DNA from 4 places in the Streptomyces sp. NPDC093094 genome. Region 1 is predicted to be linked to each of the others. Evidence: riboswitches for the same ligand, from Rfam matches in the RefSeq annotation. Region 1 holds a riboswitch; each other region holds the start of a gene.
What was found. Region 1 has a riboswitch for cyclic di-AMP ahead of ACIQGV_RS26920 (transglycosylase family protein). Riboswitches for the same ligand answer to the same signal wherever they lie in the genome.
Positions count from the first base shown of each region.

Region 1 (4,829 bases):
GGACGTCCTGCTCCAGGTCGTCTTCCACGCGCGGATCGCCGAGGAGCACCCCGACGCCCCGTTCTCGATCGACGACGTGGCCGGCGGCATCGTCGCGAAGCTCATCCACCGTCACCCCCATGTCTTCGGGGAGGAGACCGCCACGACACCCGAGGAGGTCAAGGAGCACTGGCTGCGCACCAAGGCCGAGGAGAAGCGCCGCTCCTCCGTGACCGAGGGCATCCCCCTGCACCAGCCGGGCCTCGCCCTCACCGCCAAGCTCGCCTCCCGCGCGCGCACGGCCGGCCTGGACGTGCCCCTGCCCCCCGCCGAGGGCATCGGCTACGAACTGCTGGCCCTGGCGGTCCGCGCCGAGTCCGAGGGCGTGGACCCGGAGGCGGCCCTCAGAGCGGCCGCGCGCACCTACCGCGACGCGATACGCGAGACGGAGAAGACGGGGGCGCAGGACCTCGACCCTCAGGAGCCCGGCTCCCAGGACCCCGGCTCCCAGGACCCCGACTCCCAGGACCTCGACCCTCAGGAGCCCGGCCCCCAGGACCCCGACCCCCAGGACCCCGACCCTCAGGAGCCCGGCTCCCGGGACTGACACGCCCGCCGCCGTGCGGCCGCCGCCGGGCGGGGGAGGACCTCGGCCGACCGGATACCGTCGCCCGGTGACCAACCACCCCCACCCGGCCCCCGGCCCCCGGCCGTCCGACTCCTCGGCGGCCTCCGGCGCCCCGGCCCCCGAACTCTTCACCTGGGAGTTCGCCACCGACCCCTACCCCGCCTACGCCTGGCTCCGGGAGCACGCCCCCGTGCACCGGACGCGGCTGCCGAGCGGTGTGGAGGCATGGCTGGTCACGCGGTACGCCGATGCCAGGCAGGCCCTCGCGGACGCACGGCTGTCCAAGAACCCGGAGCACCACGACGAACCGGCGCATGCCAAGGGCAAGACGGGCATTCCGGGCGAGCGCAAGGCCGAGCTGATGACGCATCTGCTCAACATCGACCCGCCGGACCACACGAGGCTCCGGCGGCTGGTGAGCAAGGCGTTCACACCGCGCAGGGTCGCCGAGTTCGCGCCGAGGGTGCAGGAGCTGACCGACCAGCTGATCGACCGGTTCGCGGAACGGGGCTCGGCCGACCTCATCCACGAGTTCGCCTTCCCGCTGCCCATCTACGCCATCTGCGACATGCTGGGCGTCCCGCGGGAGGACCAGGACGACTTCCGGGACTGGGCGGGCATGATGATCCGGCACGGCGGCGGGCCGCGGGGCGGGGTCGCGCGGTCGGTGAAGAAGATGCGCGGCTATCTGGCCGAACTCATCCACCGCAAGCGGGAGGCGCTGCCGGAGACCGCCGAGCCGGGGGAGGACCTCATCTCCGGACTCATCCGCGCCTCGGACCACGGTGAGCACCTCACCGAGAACGAGGCGGCGGCGATGGCGTTCATCCTTCTCTTCGCCGGGTTCGAGACCACGGTCAACCTGATCGGCAACGGCACCTTCGCCCTGCTCACCCACCCCGGCCAGCGCGAGCGCCTCCAGCGGTCCCTGGCCGCGGGGGAGAGCGGTCTGCTCGCGACCGGGGTGGAGGAACTGCTGCGCTACGACGGCCCGGTGGAGCTGGCGACCTGGCGCTTCGCGACCCGGCCGCTGACGATCGGCGGGCAGGACATCGCGGCCGGCGACCCCGTGCTGGTGGTGCTGGCGGCCGCGGACCGGGATCCGGCGCGGTTCGCCGACCCGGACACCCTCGACCTGTCCCGCCGCGACAACCAGCACCTGGGGTACGGACACGGCATCCACTACTGCCTGGGCGCGCCGCTCGCGCGACTGGAGGGACAGACCGCGCTGGCCACGCTGCTGACCCGGCTGCCGGATCTGCGGCTGGCGGCGGATCCGTCCGAGTTGCGCTGGCGCGGCGGTCTCATCATGCGAGGGCTGCGGACTCTGCCGGTCGAGTTCGCGCCGGCCGCGAAGAGCGGGGCATGAAACCACCCACAACCACACGATCCTGACGCGAGCGAAGGTGACGTCCCGTCAAGTCTGTGATCTTCACGTGATCTGTGCGGCATTAACTTGTGACAAGTGATCGTCTGCCTATACGTTCACCCATCAGCGCGGCGCCCCGCTTCATGTGCCGCGCGGTCCCCGTCGTCGCCCGAAAGGTCTCCGCATGCTCTCCGGGAACGGTCGCCACCGTCGCCCCCGCCAGGCTCCGGCTCTTCTCGTCGCGGCCGGAGTGACCGGCTCCGCCATCGCCATCCCGCTGCTGGGCGCCTCGGGCGCGAGCGCGGCGGACGGCACGACGTGGGACCGCGTCGCGGAATGCGAGACCGGCGGCGCATGGAGCGCCTACGACGGCTACGGCCACTTCGGCGGTCTGGCGCTCACCCAGCCCGACTGGGAGAACCACGGCGGGCTGGAGTACGCCCCGAGCCCCGAGCAGGCCAGCCGGCAGCAGCAGATAGCCGTCGCCGAGCGCATCCTCGCGGACCAGGGCGTCGCGGCGTGGCCGGCGTGCGGGCCGCTCTCGGGGCTGGGCCAGGACTCGGCCCCGGCGGAGGTCGACACCGGCGTGGCCGGCGACGAGTCGGGTGGGTCCGGCTTGACCGACACTTCCGATTCGTCCGCTTCTTCCGGTAGTTCCTCCCCGTCGACCGGCACCCCGTCGACCAAGTCGGACAAGTCGGCTGATGGGGCCAAGAAGGACACTTCGGCCGACTCGGACGCCGGGTCCGAGGGCGACGAGGAGAGCGGCTCCGACACCTCCCCCGCCCCGAGCGGCTCGCGCGAGCCCGACAGCGCCCGGACCGAGACCTTCGGGGACGAGGCGGACAAGTCCGGCGAGAACGCCACCTCTTCGGACACCACGGCCGGCGCCGGCACCGGCCGCCACCGCGGTGGCAGCGCCGACGAGGAGGCCGTGACGGACGGCCGTGAGGGCGGTTCCACGGGCCGTCACGCCTCGCGCAGCGGCGCGGCCGCACGGGACGCCGCCGACGGCGAGTACACGGTCCTTCCCGGCGACAGCCTCTGGAGCATCGCCGACTCCCTTGAGCTCCAGGGGGGATGGTCGGGCCTGTACGCCGAGAACCAGGACACCGTCGGCGCCGACCCGGACCTCATCGTCCCCGGTCAGACGCTCACGGTAGAGGGCGAAACGGACGAAAAGTAGCGGGAGTTCGGGTCATGGTTCGCCGCCAAATGTCCGGTTTGGTGAAACTGTGGGATGAGTCTCAGAGGCCCTGATCGTCTTTGAAATTCCGCCGATCGCGTGTCTACGGTCGGGACCGCTCGCCAACGTGAGCCCCGGCCGCCGCAACGCCGAATCCTGCCAGCGGCAGCACGGGAACAGTCGTCGCGTCATGCGCCGTGGGCAGGAGCGGGGGACCCAAGGTAAGTGCCGGTCCCGGTGGTTGAGGAGACTCGACGCCGGTATCGGCTCGGGGTGAAGCCGCAGCTCGTGAGGGCTGCGGCCGGGCAACTCAACCGGCCCGAACCCGACAGCTCACCTCGCAGGCGTCGGTGAGGGGATCCTCCATGCTGTTTTCCGGCAAGGGCAAGCACCGTCGTCCGTCCAAGGCCACCCGCGCCATCGCCGTCGCCGGTGTCACCGGCGCAGCCGTCGCCGCCCCGCTGATGGTGGCCGGCAACGCCTCCGCCGCCACCGTCTCCGAGTGGGACGCGGTCGCCCAGTGCGAGTCCGGCGGCAACTGGTCCATCAACACCGGCAACGGCTACTACGGCGGTCTGCAGTTCTCCGCGTCCACCTGGGCCGCGTACGGCGGCACCCAGTACGCCGGCAGCGCCGACCAGGCCAGCAAGTCCCAGCAGATCGAGATCGCCGAGAAGGTCCTCGCGGGCCAGGGCAAGGGCGCCTGGCCGGTCTGCGGCGTCGGCCTGTCGAGCACCCCCTACAGCGGCGGCGGCTCCGACAGCTCCTCCGGCTCCGGCTCCGGTGCCACGCAGCAGCAGAGCACCCCCGCCCCCCGCGAGACCGAGCAGCAGAGCGCCTCCCGCTCGCAGGAGCGCCCGGCCGTCAAGAAGACCGTCACCACCCCGACCGGCAAGAAGGTCGAGAAGGGTGACGGCGAGTACAAGGTCGTCAAGGGCGACACCCTCAGCTCGATCGCCGAGAAGCACGAGGTCAAGGGCGGCTGGGAGAAGCTGTTCCGGCTGAACGAGGACATCGTCGACGACGCCGACTTCATCTTCCCGGGCCAGCAGCTGCACCTGAAGTAAGCGGCTCCGTCCCTCCGGGCTCCCCGCCCCGGTGCGTGTTCCCCCGTACGCACCGGGGCGGGGTCATGTCCGGACCCGCTCACGGCCACCGATTTGTTCCGTTCGGAAACAATTTACTCTCGGTTTCCGTCCACGAGGTGGGCGACCGGCTGGCCGATCCCCCGGAGCCGGTTAGGCTCGTCTCGCAGAGCCGCGTGGTTCTGCGTAACAGCGTCACATCCACGAAGGAGATGCTCGTGCCGTCCATCGACGTCGTCGTAGCCCGGGAAATCCTGGACTCCCGAGGCAACCCCACGGTCGAGGTCGAGGTCGGCCTCGACGACGGCAGCACGGGTCGTGCCGCCGTGCCGTCCGGCGCCTCCACCGGTGCCTTCGAGGCCATCGAGCTCCGTGACGGCGACAAGAACCGCTACCTCGGCAAGGGCGTCGAGAAGGCCGTCCTCGCCGTGATCGAGCAGATCGGCCCGGAGCTCGTCGGCTACGACGCCACCGAGCAGCGGCTGATCGACCAGGCCATGTTCGACCTGGACGCCACCGACAACAAGGGCTCCCTCGGCGCCAACGCCATCCTCGGCGTCTCGCTCGCCGTGGCCCACGCCG
Region 1 is NZ_JBIVOX010000013.1:106,817-111,645, reverse strand. Features, by position in the region: gene ACIQGV_RS26935 (nucleoside triphosphate pyrophosphohydrolase) at 1-586, shown strand, start outside; gene ACIQGV_RS26930 (cytochrome P450) at 654-1,976, shown strand; gene ACIQGV_RS26925 (transglycosylase family protein) at 2,161-3,162, shown strand; cyclic di-AMP (ydaO/yuaA leader) riboswitch at 3,346-3,524, shown strand; gene ACIQGV_RS26920 (transglycosylase family protein) at 3,528-4,229, shown strand; gene eno (phosphopyruvate hydratase) at 4,460-4,829, shown strand, end outside.

Region 2 (4,829 bases), on a different contig from region 1:
GCCCATGGCGTTCGGCTGGATCGACGAGTCGGCTCGGGCGCGCCGCCGCGCCGGACTCGTCCGGACCCTTCGCCCCCGCCCCGCCGAGTCGCCGCTGCTGGACCTCGCGAGCAACGACTACCTGGGCCTGGCCCGGCATCCGGAGGTCACCGACGGCGCGGCCCGGGCCGCGGCCCGGTGGGGAGGCGGCGCGACGGGCTCCCGGCTGGTGACCGGTACGACCGAGCTGCACACCGAGCTGGAGCGCGAGCTGGCGGACTTCTGCGGCTTCGAGGCGGCGCTGGTGTTCTCCTCCGGCTACGCCGCCAACCTGGCCGCGGTCACGGCCCTGGCCCCGCACGGCTCGCTGATCGTGTCCGACGCGGGCAACCACGCCTCCCTCATCGACGGCTGCCGGCTGGCCCGGGGCGTCACCCAGGTCGTCGGGCACGCCGACCCGGACGCCGTCCGCAAGGCCCTGGGCACGCACGACGGCCCCGCCGTCACGGTGTCCGACACGGTCTTCTCGGTCGACGGTGACGCGGCCCCGCTCGCCGCCTACGCCGAGGCGTGCCGGGAGCACGGCGCCGGCCTGGTGGTGGACGACGCGCACGGCTTCGGCGTGCTCGGCGACGGGGGGCGCGGCGCGGCACACGCGGCCGGTCTGGCGGGCGCCGAGGACGTCGTGGTGACGCTCACCCTGTCGAAGTCCCTGGGCAGCCAGGGCGGCGCGGTGCTCGGACCCGCACGGGTGATCGACCACCTGGTCAACGCGGCCCGGACCTTCATCTTCGACACCGGGCTCGCCCCCGCGGCGGCCGGGGCGGCGCTGGCCGCGCTGCGGCTGCTGCGCCGCGAGCCCGAGCGGGCGGCGCGGGCGCGCGAGGTCGCGGCCGAACTGCACGCCCGGCTGACGGCCGAGGGCCATCAGGCGGTACGGCCGGACGCGGCGGTGGTCTCGGTGCGGGCTCCGTCCCCGGAGCAGGCCGTGCAATGGGCGGCGGACTGCCGCTCGGCGGGTCTGGCGGTGGGCTGCTTCCGCCCGCCCTCCGTGCCGGACGGCATCTCCCGGCTGCGGCTGACCGCCCGTGCGGACCTCTCCGGGGAACAGATCGAACGCGCTGTACGGGTGATCGGCGAGACGCGACCGTGAGTCGGCGTTCCACGGCCGTGTTCCTGAAATGATCCGTTTTCAGAATTGATCGGTATTCAGAATCGCCCCGTTTCCAGAACGATCGGTTTCAGAACGACCGGTCTAATGGCCGGTCTCGGGGCGATCCGTTTCGGAACCGTCGGCCCGTTTCGGAACCATCGGTTTCCGGACGGCCGGGAACGGCCGTCAGTGGAATGCGGCCGTGAAACCCGCCCAGCTCTCGGGGGAGAAGAGCAGCGCGGGTCCTTCCGGCCTCTTCGAGTCGCGCACGGCGAGACGGCCCGCCCAGCGGGCCGTCTCGACGCAGTTGTTCGCTCCCGTGCTGTAGCTGCTGCGCAGCCATCGCGCGCCGTGCAGCCGATTACTGGAGGGTACGTTCCGAGGCAGTGCAGTCATGGTGCCTCCCTATGCGCCGTCAACTGTCCCGGCGATGTAATCCAACGAGTCCTCGGGTGAAAGGGCGTGTTCCTGAAGGGTGCTGAAGGCATGGCTGTATGCCTCCAGGTCTTCTTTCCGTTCGAGATAGAGGCTACTCGTCATGTGGTCGAGAACAACCACATCCAGATCGGAGGTGCGCGGAAATGAGAAGATAACGAAAGGCCCGGTGATGCCGACATGCGCCCCCGCGGAGAAGGGCAGCACCTGGATCCGCACCTGCGGCAGCCGCGCCGCCTCCAGCAGCCGTACCACCTGGCGTTCCATCACCTCGGGACCGCCCACCTCCCGGTGCAGCACGGCCTCGTCCAGCACCGCGCTCAGCTCCAGCGGCGGCAGCGCCCGCAGCACCTCCTGCCGGGCCAGCCGCACCTGCACCAGGGCCTCCAGCCGCTCCTCCGGCTCACCGTCGAGGCCGCCCACCGTGGACCGGGTCACCGCGCGGGCGTACTCGGGGGTCTGGAGCAGCCCGGGCACGACCGACGTCTCCAGGGTGCGCATCGCGCTGGCCTGCGACTCCAGGCTGATGAAGTCCCGGTAGGCGGGCGGCAGCACCCCGCGGTAGGCGTGCCACCAGTGGTGCCGGCCGCTTCCCTCGTCGGAGCCCGCCAGCATCAGCAGCAGTTCGCGCAGCTCGGGGTCCCTGACGCCGTAGGCGTCCAGGAGTAACCGCACGTCGGACGGTTTCACGCCACTCGCGCCCGTCTCGATCCGGCTCACTTTCGACTGATGCCAGCCCACCAGAAGGGCCGCCTCGCCGCTGGTGAGCCCCGTGCGGGCGCGCAGAGCGCGCAGCTCCGCGCCGAGCTTTCGGCGACGTACCGCGGGACCGTGCTGCATGGGCTACTCCCTACTCCTTCCGGGCCACCCAAATACGGTCTGCCGTCGCAGAGTTCACCGCTTCGAGCGACAGATATATGCATATCTTGGTGGATCGGCACCGGGACCGGCCCGCTGGTGGCAGTCTGGCGGACGAAGCACCAGTCCGGGACCGTACTCGAACCAGCCGATCCTTGTCGGACCTCGGTCCCGTGGGAAAGGGACGACGTCGTCATGGCAGACCACCTGGAAGCATCCGTCACTCTGCCGAGCGATCCCGCCTCGGTCTCCGCGGCCCGTGGGTATGTCATCGGGACTCTGGCGGAGTGGGGCCTGCCGTCGGACACGGACGTGGCCGACACCATCCGGCTGATCGTCTCCGAGCTGGCCACCAACGCCGTGCAGCACACCTTCGGGCAGTCGCCCACCTTCACGGTGGACATGCTGCTGGAGCGTGACGAGCATCTGCGCATCGGGGTCACCGACAGCCATCCCAGGTTTCCCAAGCGGCTGCCGGCCGCGGTGCAGCAGGACAACGGCCGCGGCATGGTGATCATCCGCTGGCTGGCGGCGGAGTGCGGCGGCAGGCTGCGGGTGCGCCCCACGCGCGAGGGCGGGAAGACGGTCTCCATCGAGCTGCCGTGGACCGTCCCGGCCCGGCCGGTGACCACGGCGGGCCAGCAGGAGCCGTGAGCCCCCGGGAGGCACTGCGGGTGCCTCCCGGGGGCGCAGGCGGCCGGACCCGGGCGGTGACGGCCTGTCAGGGGGCCGTACCGCCCGGGAACGGGTCAGCTGACGCGGCCGTACCAGACGCTGCTCGTCCAGATCTTCTGCAGCCTCACCACGTCACCGGTCTTCGGGGCATGCCAGAGCTTGTTCTTCCCGGCGTAGATGCCCACGTGGTAGACGTTCGAACCCGAGTGGAAGAACACCAGGTCGCCCGCCCTGCGGTTCTTCGCGGAGATGTGGCGGGTCTTGTTGTACTGCTGGGCGGCGGTGCGCGGCAGGGACTTGCCCGCCTTCTTGTACGAGTAGAGCGTGAGCCCGGAGCAGTCGAACCGGTGCGGCCCCGTGGCGCCGTAGCTGTACGGTGAACCCTTTTTGGAGGCGGCGATCTGGAGCGCCTTCGTCGCCGGTGTGGTGGCCTGGGCCTCGGCGGCGACACCGGGGATGACCAGGGAGCCGCCCACGGCGGCGATGGTCAGGGCCGAGGCCGTACCGGCCCGGGCCATGAGCGACGGGACACGATTCTGCGCGGTCATGCGCAACCCTTCGTCAGCCGCCTGTGAAGGATGACCTGTCGGATTCGGGCTGGCGAAGTTGCCCGGCCGCCCGAAGGCGGCTTCACCCCAAGGACCGCTCGGAGCATGCGCTCCGGCGACCCGTCATGCCTGGGTCCTCCACTCCTGCCGATCCACTCCTGTCGACCGGTCATCCGGGCGGCGGCAGGACTCGGCGTCCGCCCGGACCGCCCCGCCGCGGTGGCGGGGGCTTGTCGTCAGACAGGGATCTTCACTCACAAGTGTCCGAAATACCCAACGGAACCGGGGATTTGTGTTGTTACTCACCGTTCACCCGTTCGGGTGGACAGCTTGATCGACGGACGTCTGTCAAGACCGCGAATACCCCTCGGACCAGCGCCGGAGCGCATTCCTCCGCCCCAACGGCGGGCGTGTCGCGCAACTTTGAAGGTCCCGCAGAACGATGAATTCGTAGTCCAGAAGGGGGTACGTCATTCGGTCCGTTTAACGGCTGGTCCGGACGTTCAGTCGTCGGGGCGCGAGGGCAGCACGACACGCGCCGTGCGGCGCTCCCCGTCCAGGACGCGCAGCGCCCGCGCGAGAGTGGGCGCGTGCAGTTCGGTCTCGCCCCGCTGATGCATCAGGGCCAGCGCGTCACGCAGTTCGGCCGCCTTGCGCACCAGTGCCTGGGCGGCCCGCAGCCCGCGGTAGGTGTCCCCGTGGTGTGCGGGGTTGATCCGGCCGAGCAGGTCGACCGTCTCCAGGTAACGGTCGATCAGCTCGCCCTCCGCCCGGGTCAGGGCGGGCAGCGGCGGAAGCTCGGGCGGCAGCACCGGCGCCTCACTCTCCGGCCGGGGGAGCGGGGACGGCCGCACGGCCCGGGGTGATCCGGTCCACCAGTCTGTGCTCCAGGGCCTCCTGGGCGGTGAGGACCCGCTCGTGCCCGATGTCCGCGCTCACCCGCTCCCGGCTCCGCCCGGTGTGCCGCGCGAGCATCTCCTCCGGCCGGGACCGCGCCCTCGGCTGTTCCTCCGCCCGGATGACCGGGTCGCCGGCCCGCCCCTCCGGCGGTTCCGGCAGGGCGGGCTGACGGAGCACCGTGCGGGCGCCCGGGAGGGCGTACCGCTTGCCCGGGGTGCCGGCCGCCGGCGGGACCGCGGCGGACGTGCCGGCCCGGCCCGGGCGGACCGTCTCCACGTCGC
Region 2 is NZ_JBIVOX010000003.1:105,392-110,220, forward strand. Features, by position in the region: gene ACIQGV_RS06495 (8-amino-7-oxononanoate synthase) at 5-1,132, shown strand; gene ACIQGV_RS06500 (DUF397 domain-containing protein) at 1,319-1,528, opposite strand; gene ACIQGV_RS06505 (helix-turn-helix domain-containing protein) at 1,538-2,407, opposite strand; gene ACIQGV_RS06510 (ATP-binding protein) at 2,621-3,079, shown strand; gene ACIQGV_RS06515 (C40 family peptidase) at 3,175-3,648, opposite strand; cyclic di-AMP (ydaO/yuaA leader) riboswitch at 3,652-3,854, opposite strand; gene ACIQGV_RS06520 (hypothetical protein) at 4,152-4,460, opposite strand; gene ACIQGV_RS06525 (ATP-dependent Clp protease proteolytic subunit) at 4,468-4,829, opposite strand, start outside.
Region 2: it holds a riboswitch for cyclic di-AMP, as region 1 does, so the genes downstream of both, ACIQGV_RS06515 (C40 family peptidase) here and ACIQGV_RS26920 (transglycosylase family protein) in region 1, are expected to answer to the same signal.

Region 3 (4,829 bases), on a different contig from region 1:
CGCGAGGTCCTCGGCGAGGCCCAGCCGGGCCGCCCGCTCGCGCAGCCGCAGCACCGGCAGGGTCGCGATGCCCTCGCGCAGGTCGGTGCCGGGCGTCTTGCCGGACTCGTGGGAGTCGGAGGCGATGTCGAGGACGTCGTCCGCGAGCTGGAAGGCGACGCCGAGCCGCTCGCCGTACTGGGTCAGCACGTCGACGATCGTCTCGTCGGCGCCGGACATCATCGCGCCGAACCGGCAGGAGACGGCGACCAGCGAGCCCGTCTTGCCGGCGAGGACGTCCAGGTAGTGGTCGACCGGGTCGCGGTCGTCGGCCGGGCCGGCCGTCTCCAGGATCTGGCCGGTGACCAGGCGCTCGAACGCCTCGGCCTGGACCCGCACCGCCTCGGGTCCCAGGTCGGCCAGGATGTGCGAGGCGCGGGCGAAGAGGAAGTCGCCGGTGAGGACGGCCACCGAGTTGCCCCAGCGGGTGTTGGCGCTGGGCACGCCGCGGCGCACGGACGCCTCGTCCATCACGTCGTCGTGGTACAGCGTGGCGAGGTGGGTCAGCTCGACCACCACCGCGGACGGTACGACGCCGGGCGCGTAGGGGTCGCCGAACTGGGCCGCGAGCATCACGAGCAGCGGCCGGAAGCGCTTGCCGCCCGCCCGCACCAGATGCTGGGCGGCCTCGGTGATGAAGGGGACCCCGCTCTTGGTGGCTTCGAGCAGCCCTTCCTCGACAGCCGCCAATCCGGCCTGGACATCGGCTTCCAGAGCCTGGTCCCGCACGCTCAGCCCGAACGGCCCGACGACGGTCACGAGGGGTCTCCTGTCTGCTGGTGTCTACTGGCGATTACGCGGTATGTCGATAGGTCGCTGCCATCACTCAAGTCAGCGTATCCGGTCACGATTCGATCACTGTCGCCGCCCACCCCGCAGGCCGGGCGGTATCGCGGCACGACCGGTATGTTGCTGATCAATCGATAGGAACGGACATTTATCGACTTACCAGGAAGTAGTGATCCGCGCCTCGCAGCGGCGCCGCACCCCACGTCAGCACCGCGCCCCGCACCCCGGCGCCACACCCCGACCCGACGCCGCGCCCCGACCCGGCGCACAGCCGCCGCGCCGCAGGGCACCCCGGGTCCACCGAGGCCGGCGGGATCACGCTCCCGCGCATCCTTACACCCTTCCCCCGCGAGACGCCTCACGTGCCTCACGAGGACCTGCGCACCCCTGTCCGTCCGGTGTCGGGGGGCCCCCCGGCGGCCGGGGGGGGGCCCCCCCCCCCCCCCCCCCCCCGGCCCCCCCCCCCCCCCCCCCCCCCCCCCCCCCCCCCCCCCCCCCCCCCCCCCCCCGGGGCGCCGGGGGGGCGCCCCCCCCCCGCCGCGCCGGGGCCCCCCCGACACCGGACAGCCCCGCGTTCCCCGGGCACCACCCGACCGGCCGGTACGGCCCGTGCCGCGACAGCACCCTCCGGCCGCCGGAGCGCCTTCCCGCCGGCCGGGTGCACGACCCGATCGCCCCCGGCCCCGCCGGCGCCCCGACCGCGGCCCGCCACCCGCCCCCCACCGACCGTGACGCCGATGACGCACGCCCTCCAGGGTTCCGCCGCACCGGCCACCCGCGGAGCGCCGGACCCGCCGGCACACCGGGGGCACGTCCGCACGGCGCCCCGGCCGGGGAACGGGGCACGGACCGCGGGCAGGATCCAGCCGGCCGGGGGTGCGTGATGTGACCGGCGACGCACGGCGTCCGGATACCGGCCCGCGGCGCGGCGTCCCGAGCCCGCCCCGGACGCCGCGATCCACGCCCGGGAGAAGCAGATCCCACGAGCGGCCATTTGAGGCAGAGTTGGGCGTGATGCCCGAATTGCCACTCTTGCGACTGACGGTGAGTTGGCTCACCTCGCAGACCCTCCGCGACCGGCACGCCCCCCACACCCAAAAAGCCACTCTGCCGTGCAATTGGGCCTCAAGGGCCATAAAGGATCAAGTGCCGTAAAGATCCTGGATCATGCTTGATCGGCACTTTGTGCGAATCCTGAACTTGTTTCCCTCATGCGCTCTCGCATACGTTCCGGCAGCCGGGTGGACGCCGAATCCTGCCGCCGCCCAAGGCATCCGACCAACACCGCAGCGGCAGGAGCGGGGGACCCAGGTAAGTCGCCGGTCCGCACGTCGTACCAGCTACGACGTACGGCACGGCTCGGGGTTAAGCCATGCCTTCTTCAGGCACGGCCGGGCACCTTTCCGCCCGAACCCGACAGCTCACCTCGCAGGCGCCGGAGAGGAATGTCCCCATGCGTACGAACACGCCTGCAAACCGCCGTCCCCGCCTCGCCCGTGCCCTGGCCGCCGCCGGAGTCGGCGCCGCCGTGCTCGCCCTGCCGCTCGTCGGCGCCACCGGCGCCTCGGCCGCCCCCGCCGCCGCGGCCTCGGCGACCGTCTACCCGAACACCCTCGACGGGTGGATCCGCCAGTCGCTCGACATCATGTCCCAGCACGGCATCCCGGGCTCCTACGACGGCATCTACCGCAACGTCATGCGCGAGTCCTCGGGCAACCCCCTCGCCATCAACAACTGGGACTCCAACGCGGCCGCCGGCACGCCCTCCAAGGGCCTGCTCCAGGTCATCGACCCGACCTTCGCGGCCTACCACGTGGCCGGCACCGCGTTCGACCCCTACGACCCGGTCGCCAACATCACCGCCGCCTGCAACTACGCGGCGGACCGCTACGGCTCCATCGACAACGTCTTCGGCGCGTACTGATCCTCCCGGCCCTCAGCCGTAGAGGCGTTCGAGGACGACGGCGATGCCGTCGTCCTCGTTCGAGCGGGTGACCTCGTCGGCCACCGCCTTGAGTTCGGGGTGAGCGTTGGCCATCGCCACGCCGTACGCGGCCCAGTCGAACATGGGGATGTCGTTCGGCATGTCACCGAAGGCGACGGTGTCCGCGGGGGTCAGGCCGAGATGCCGGGCGGCCAGCGCCAGCCCCGTCGCCTTGGTGACCCCGCACGGCTGGAGCTCCACCGTCCCGGGGCCCGACATGGTGACCGTGGCCAGCGACCCCACGGCCCCGCGCGCCACCGCCGCCAGCTCGTCGTCGCTCAGCGTGTGGTGGCGCAGCAGCACCTTGCTGATCGGCTCGCACCACAGGTCGTCGCGGCGCTCGACCCTGACCGCCGGAAGCGTGGGGTGCGGCATCGTGTACCCGGGCTCGATCAGTGTCAGCCCGTCGACACCGTCCTGGTCCACGGCCGCGTACACCTGGCCCACCTCCGCCTCGATCTTGCCGAGCGCGGTCTCCGCCAGCTCCCGGTCCAGGGTGACGGACCACAGCAGCCGGTCGGCGTCCACGTCGTAGAGCTGCGCACCCTGCCCGCACACCGCGAGCCCCGTGCTGCCGAGCTCCTCCAGGAGCGGGCGCACCCGGGGCGCCGGCCTCCCGGTCACCACCAGATGACGGGCACCGGCAGCCGCCACCAGCGCCAGAGCGTCCCTCGAACGGTCGGAGAAGGTGTCGTCGCCACGCAGCAGCGTGCCGTCCAGGTCGGTGGCGACGAGTGAGTACGCGGTGCGCTCGGCATATGCGGTGGGTGCGGCCATGATCAGAGAATACGGACACCACGGCACGCCGACTCAGCGCGAACGGACGACGGCACGCGCCTGCACCGAGCCGAGCGCCCCCTCAACTCCCTTTCACGCCCGGGGATTTCACCCCCTTGTGCCATCTCTCGGACATACGGCACCCCCCTCCCCCGCCCTCCCCGCACCCTTCCGGCAGGGGACATTGCGAACTCTTGGGGCACTGCCCAAGACGGCTGCCTCGGCCGTAACGTGTGGGCCAGCCGCCCGCTCGTGCCCGCACCGGCGCGCGGCCGCACGGCACCGCACACGGCACGCACGAGAGTGAGGCACAACCGCATGCCCCCCTTCGATGTCCCCGAGGGTGACCCCTTCGGCCCGCACAACCTTCCGTACGGTGTGTTCTCCACCGGAGACCCGCACGAGCGGACCGTCGGCGTCCGGCTCGGTGACCACGTCCTCGACGCGGGCGCGGCGGCCCGGGCCCTCGGCTCCCCCTATGTCACCCTGCTGGCCCAGCCGTCCCTGGACCGGCTGCTGGCCGCCGGCCGCACGGCCTGGTCGGACGTCCGGCGCGCGCTCACCGCGTGGGTGACGGTGCCCGCTCACCGGGAGACCGTGGAGCCCCTGCTGCACCCGCTCGACTCGGTGACCATGCACCTGCCCTTCACGGTCGCGGACTACGTCGACTTCTACGCCTCCGAGAACCACGCCCGTAACGTCGGCCAGATCTTCCGCCCCGACGCCGAGGACTCCCTCACCCCCAACTGGAAGCACCTGCCGATCGGCTACCACGGTCGCTCGGGCACGGTCGTGGTCTCCGGCACCGACGTCGTCCGCCCCGCCGGCCAGCGCAAGGCGCCCTCCGACGCCGCCCCCGTCTTCGGCCCGTCCGTCCGCCTGGACATCGAGGCCGAGGTCGGCTTCGTCGTCGGCACGCCGTCGCCGATGGGCAGCCCGGTGCCGCTCGCCGGCTTCCGCGAGCACGTCTTCGGACTGTGCCTGCTCAACGACTGGTCCGCACGCGACGTCCAGGCGTGGGAGTACGTGCCGCTCGGCCCCTTCCTCGGCAAGTCCTTCGCCACCTCGGTGTCGGCGTGGATCACCCCGCTGGAGGCGCTGGACGAGGCGCGCGTCGCTCCTCCCGCGCGCACCCATCCGCTGCTCCCCTACCTCGACGACACCGCCGAGGAGCCCTACGGGTACGACCTGCGCATGTCCGTCGCCGTCAACGGCCACGTCATCTCCGAACCTCCCTTCT
Region 3 is NZ_JBIVOX010000009.1:152,833-157,661, reverse strand. Features, by position in the region: gene ACIQGV_RS20845 (polyprenyl synthetase family protein) at 1-798, opposite strand, end outside; cyclic di-AMP (ydaO/yuaA leader) riboswitch at 2,101-2,276, shown strand; gene ACIQGV_RS20840 (transglycosylase SLT domain-containing protein) at 2,282-2,752, shown strand; gene ACIQGV_RS20835 (HAD family hydrolase) at 2,765-3,589, opposite strand; gene fahA (fumarylacetoacetase) at 3,908-4,829, shown strand, end outside.
Region 3: it holds a riboswitch for cyclic di-AMP, as region 1 does, so the genes downstream of both, ACIQGV_RS20840 (transglycosylase SLT domain-containing protein) here and ACIQGV_RS26920 (transglycosylase family protein) in region 1, are expected to answer to the same signal.

Region 4 (4,829 bases), on a different contig from region 1:
GGCCTTCGGCCGCGGATGACGGACGTCAGGTGCCGACGCCGCGGACGACGGACGTCAGATGGCGACGCCGTGCGAGCGGAGGTAGGAGATCGGGTCCACGTCCGAGCCGTAGTCCGGGGTGGTGCGGATCTCGAAGTGCAGGTGCGGGCCGGTCACGTTGCCGGTCGCGCCGGAGAGGCCGACCTGCTGTCCCGCGGTCACCGACTGGCCGGTGGAGACGGACAGCGAGGACAGGTGGGCGTACTGGGCGTAGTGGCCGTCGGCCAGCTTGATGACGACCTGGTTGCCGTACGCGCCGCCCCAGCCCGCGGAGACGACGGTGCCCGCGCCGACGGCCTTGAGCGAGGTGCCGGTCGGGACGACGAAGTCGGCGCCCGTGTGGTAGCCGCTGGACCACATGCTGCCCGCCACGCGGTAGGCGGTGCCGACTCCGGCGCCGGAGACGGGGGCGCTGTAGCCGCTCGCCGCGGTGGTGTCCGCCTGGGTGGCGGCGGACGAGCCGGAGGAGGAGGGGGCGGAGGAAGAGGCCGAGGACTCGGAGGCCGAGGACTTCGACGCCTCGGCGGACTTCGACGCCTCGGCGGACTGCGAGGACGAGGAGGAGCCGGAGGAGCGCGTGGCCGGCTTCGCCGCGTCGGAGGACTTCCAGGACTGCGCCGCCGCGGCCTTCTTGCCGAGGGTGAGCTTCAGACCCGGGTGGATCATCGAGGGGTCGGAGCCGACGGCCTCACGGTTGTCCTGGTACAGCTTCTGCCAGCCGCCGCGGACGTTCTGCTCGTCGGCGATCTTCGAGAGGTAGTCGCCGTGCTTCACGGCATAGACGCGCGGGGCGGTCGACTTCTTCTCGGCGGCCCCGGTGGCCGCGGAGGTCTTCTGGACCGTGGCGGCCGACCGGACGGCGGCGTCCGGGGCGGACTGTCCGGTCGCGGCGTTCGCGCCGGTGGCCGCCAGCAGCGGCAGGGCGAGCGCGGCGCCACCGGTACCGGCGACGGCGATGGAACGGGTCAGGCGCTGGGCCTTGGGACGGCGGTGCTTACCCTTCGCGGGCATGGCGAATTCCTCTCCGGCGCCTGCGAGGTGAGCTGTCGGGTGCGGACTGGAGATGTCCGGCCGCGCCGAGACGCGGCTTAACCCCGAGCCGTTCCGGAGACCGGAACAGGCAGTCGTACCTGTGGGTCCCCCGCTCCTGCCGTGGACGGGTGGGTTTGTGCGGGCTCCGGTCGGCGGCAGGATTGGGCGTCCGTCCGGATCGGTGGCGAACGTAAGCGAGCAAGGCGCAAAGGGACAAGCAAGAGGTTCCGCCCGAAGCCCTTCTTCTTGATCCGTAAAGGAAATTCCCGGTCACCCTCCGTGCACGACGGCTCCGCCGGATTCCTCAAACTCCCTTGAGAAGGCCCTTGATTACGTGGACATGACCGACGACGCACGGTCACGGTTATGACGCTCCTCACGTGACACCTCTCCAGGTTCCTTTATTCCAGAGCGAGTTGGAATGAAGGAGTCAATACGGACAGAAGGTGCAGAAGTGGCGCGCGTCGGGAAATCCCCCGCGCTCACACGGGGGCGCGGCGCGGAACCATACGGACATAAGGTCCGTTTTGATCCAGTCTGTGGGCGTGTGCGGACGGGACGCGGACAACCCGTTGCCTCAGGAAGCCATGTCGTATGGTCATCGAAGCGCCCGCCGGACGAGCCGCGCCGGCGGGGCCGACCGGAGGGAGCCACCGTGACGCAGCAGGTCCCGTCGACCGAGCCCGAGCTGGCCGGAGTGCGCAATTTCCGTGACGTGGGAGGACTGCCGACGGTCGACGGGCGCCGGGTGCGCCGGGGCGTGCTCTTCCGCAGCGGACATCTGGCGCACGCGACCGCCGAGGACGCGGTGTTCCTCTCCTCCCTGGGCCTGCACACGATCTTCGACTTCCGCAACGCGGCGGACCAGAAGCTGGAGGGCCCGGACGTGACGCTGCCGGGCGTGCGCAACGTCAACCTTCCGCTGAGCGACCCGGCGGACGGGGCCGAGTTCTGGAAGATGGTGCGCGACGGCGACCTGGAGCTGCTGCGCTCGATCCTCGCGGACGGCAAGGCGGCCGGCCGGATGATCGCCTCGTACCGCATGATCGTCAGAGAGCGCACCGCCGAGCACGCGCGCGTACTGCACGCCCTCGCCGAGGACAGCGTCCCCGCGCTCATGCACTGCGCGGCCGGCAAGGACCGGGCCGGCCTGTCGATCGCCGTGACGCTGCTCGCCCTGGGCGTCGAGCGCGAGGCGATCCTCGCCGACTACCTGGAGTCGAACGCCAAGCACCGCCGCTACAAGGTGCGCCGCAACGGCGACGCCGCCTCCGCGTACTCGCCCGAGGTCATGGAGCTGCTCAGCCCTCTGTTCGAGGCCCGCGCCGAGTACCTGACGGCGGCGCTGGAGACGGTCGAGGAGACCTGGGGCGGAGTCGAGGGCTACCTGGAGCGGGGGCTGGGTGTGACGCCCGGGATCCGCGAGCGCCTGCGGGACCGGCTGCTCGACTGACGCCCGGCCGCCGCCCTACTCGGCGCCCACCGCGAACAGCAGATAGAGGAAGCCGGCGAAGACGTGCCCGGCCGCGATGTAGATCAGCAGTCGGACCCAGAGGGTGCGGGGAAACTTCTGTTCGATGTCGCTCATGGCATGTCTCCCGTCGTGGGCCCGAGGCACAGCGCGGCCGCGGGACTCTGCAGCAGGGTGTGGACGAAGAGGAGGTCGACGCCGGCCTCGTCCTCGGCGGCGATGCGGTGCGGGGTCAGCGAGTCGAAGTGCGCGCTGTCCCCGGGACCGAGGTGATGCGTGGTGTCGCCGAGGCGCAGCCGCAGCCGCCCCGTCAGGACGTGCAGCCACTCCTCGCCGGGGTGCACCCGCACGATGTCGCCCTGGGAGCCGTGCGGCACACGCACCCGCAGGGCCTGCATCCCGCGCCCGGACGAGCCCGCCTGCCAGTAGGTCCAGCCGCCGGCCCGGGTCGGCTCCATGTCCGCGGCGCGCACCACGGCGTCCCGGTCGGCGGCCCGCTCACCGAGGAGCTCGGAGACGGTCGTACCGTAGATGCGCGCGAGCGCGAGCAGCATCGGCAGCGACGCCTGGCGCTGCCCGGTCTCCAGCCGGGACAGGTGCGCGGGCGAGAGCCCGGCGGACCGCGCCGCGGCCTCCAGCGTGAGGGAGGCCCGCCGGCGCAGGGCGCGCAGCTGGGGCGCCAGGGCGGGCAGGTCGGCGACCGGCTCCTGCGGCGGCCCGGTCTCGGGAGGGTTCATGCCCTCCATTCAGCCGCACACTTGCCTGTGAGGCAAATTTCTTGCCCCACAGGCAAAAACCTCTCGCGGGTGCCTTCGGCGAAGGGCCCGCGCGGGCGGAGGCCCTCGCCTCAGCGGTTGGCCACCGCCTGCTTCACCAGCGTCCTGCCGAAGTCCCACATCAGCCCGCCCCCGCTGTGGGCGTCGTCCATGACCTCGGTGAAGGCGCCGACGAACCGGTCGACCTCCTTCTCCCCGACGATCAGCGGCGGGATCAGCTTGATCACCTCCAGATGGTCCCCGGAGACCTGGGTGAGGATCCGGTGCCGCTGGAGCAGGGGCACGACCACCATCTGGGCGAACAGTCCCTTGCGGGCGGCCTGGAGCATCGTCCAGCGGCTGCGCAGCTTCAGCGACTTCGGCCGGCCGAACTCGATGCCGACCATCAGCCCCCGGCCGCGCACGTCGGCGAGCAGTTCGTAACGGCCGACCAGCGCGGCCAGCCGCGACCTCAGCAGTTCCCCGGTCGCCCGGGCGTTCGCGACGGTCTGCTCGTTCTCCATGACGGACAGCACGGCCAGCCCCGCCGCCATCGCCTGGGCGTTGGAGCCGAAGCTCGCCGAGTGGACGAGGACGCGGTCCATGGACGAGTAGACCTTCTTGAAGATCCAGTCCTTGCCGAGGGTCGCGCCGACCGGCACATAGCCGCCGGACAGGGCCTTGGCCACACACACCAGGTCCGGTTCGACACCGTCCTCGTGCTGGTAGGCGTAGAAGTCGCCGGTCCGGCCGAGGCCGGTCTGCACCTCGTCGGCGATGAGCAGCGCCTTGTGCCGGTGCAGCAGTTCCTGCGCGGCCCGCAGATAGCCGGGCGGGGCCTCGTGGACGCCCTTGCCCTGGATCGGCTCGACGATGAGGGCGGCGACGTCCCCCTTCTTCAGCTCCCTCGCCAGCGCGTCGAGATCGCCGAGCGGTACGGCGGTGTCGGGCAGCAGCGGGGCGAAGCCGTCGCGGAAGCCGTCCTCGCCGTTGACGGACAGGGAGCCGGTGGTCAGGCCGTGGAAGGCGTGGTCGCAGTAGAGGATCCTCGGTCTGCCGGTGGCACGGCGGGCGAACTTCAGCGCGGTCTCCACCGCCTCGGTGCCGCTGTTGCCGAAGAACGCCCGGTCCAGGTGCGGGCTGTGGGCGAGCAGCTTCTCGGCGAGCAGTCCGGGCAGCGGCTGGCAGTCGAAGCGGGTGAGGTCGGCGAGGGAGGCGTCGAGGACGTCGTGCAGCGCCCGGCGGACGACCGGATGGTGGCGGCCGAGCCCCATCACCCCGAACCCGGCGAGCATGTCCAGGTAGTCCTGGCCCTCCGCGTCCCAGAAGTAGGCGCCCTCGGCCCGCTCGTACACCTTGTCGAAGCCGATGGTGTGCAGCATGCGCGGGAGCTGGTGGTTGAGGTACTTGGTGTGCAGTTCGTAGCGTTCGGCGGACCGCTCGGCGAGCAGTCTGCCGAGGTCGAACTGTCCTGTCCCGGCCTCGGGTCCGGCGGTGGTCATGCGGGTTTCTCCTCGGACGGCTCCGCCATG
Region 4 is NZ_JBIVOX010000023.1:38,291-43,119, reverse strand. Features, by position in the region: gene ACIQGV_RS34055 (M23 family metallopeptidase) at 55-1,050, opposite strand; cyclic di-AMP (ydaO/yuaA leader) riboswitch at 1,055-1,212, opposite strand; gene ACIQGV_RS34050 (tyrosine-protein phosphatase) at 1,727-2,524, shown strand; gene ACIQGV_RS34045 (DUF6126 family protein) at 2,540-2,659, opposite strand; gene ACIQGV_RS34040 (helix-turn-helix domain-containing protein) at 2,656-3,279, opposite strand; gene ACIQGV_RS34035 (aspartate aminotransferase family protein) at 3,390-4,799, opposite strand; gene dxs (1-deoxy-D-xylulose-5-phosphate synthase) at 4,796-4,829, opposite strand, start outside.
Region 4: it holds a riboswitch for cyclic di-AMP, as region 1 does, so the genes downstream of both, ACIQGV_RS34055 (M23 family metallopeptidase) here and ACIQGV_RS26920 (transglycosylase family protein) in region 1, are expected to answer to the same signal.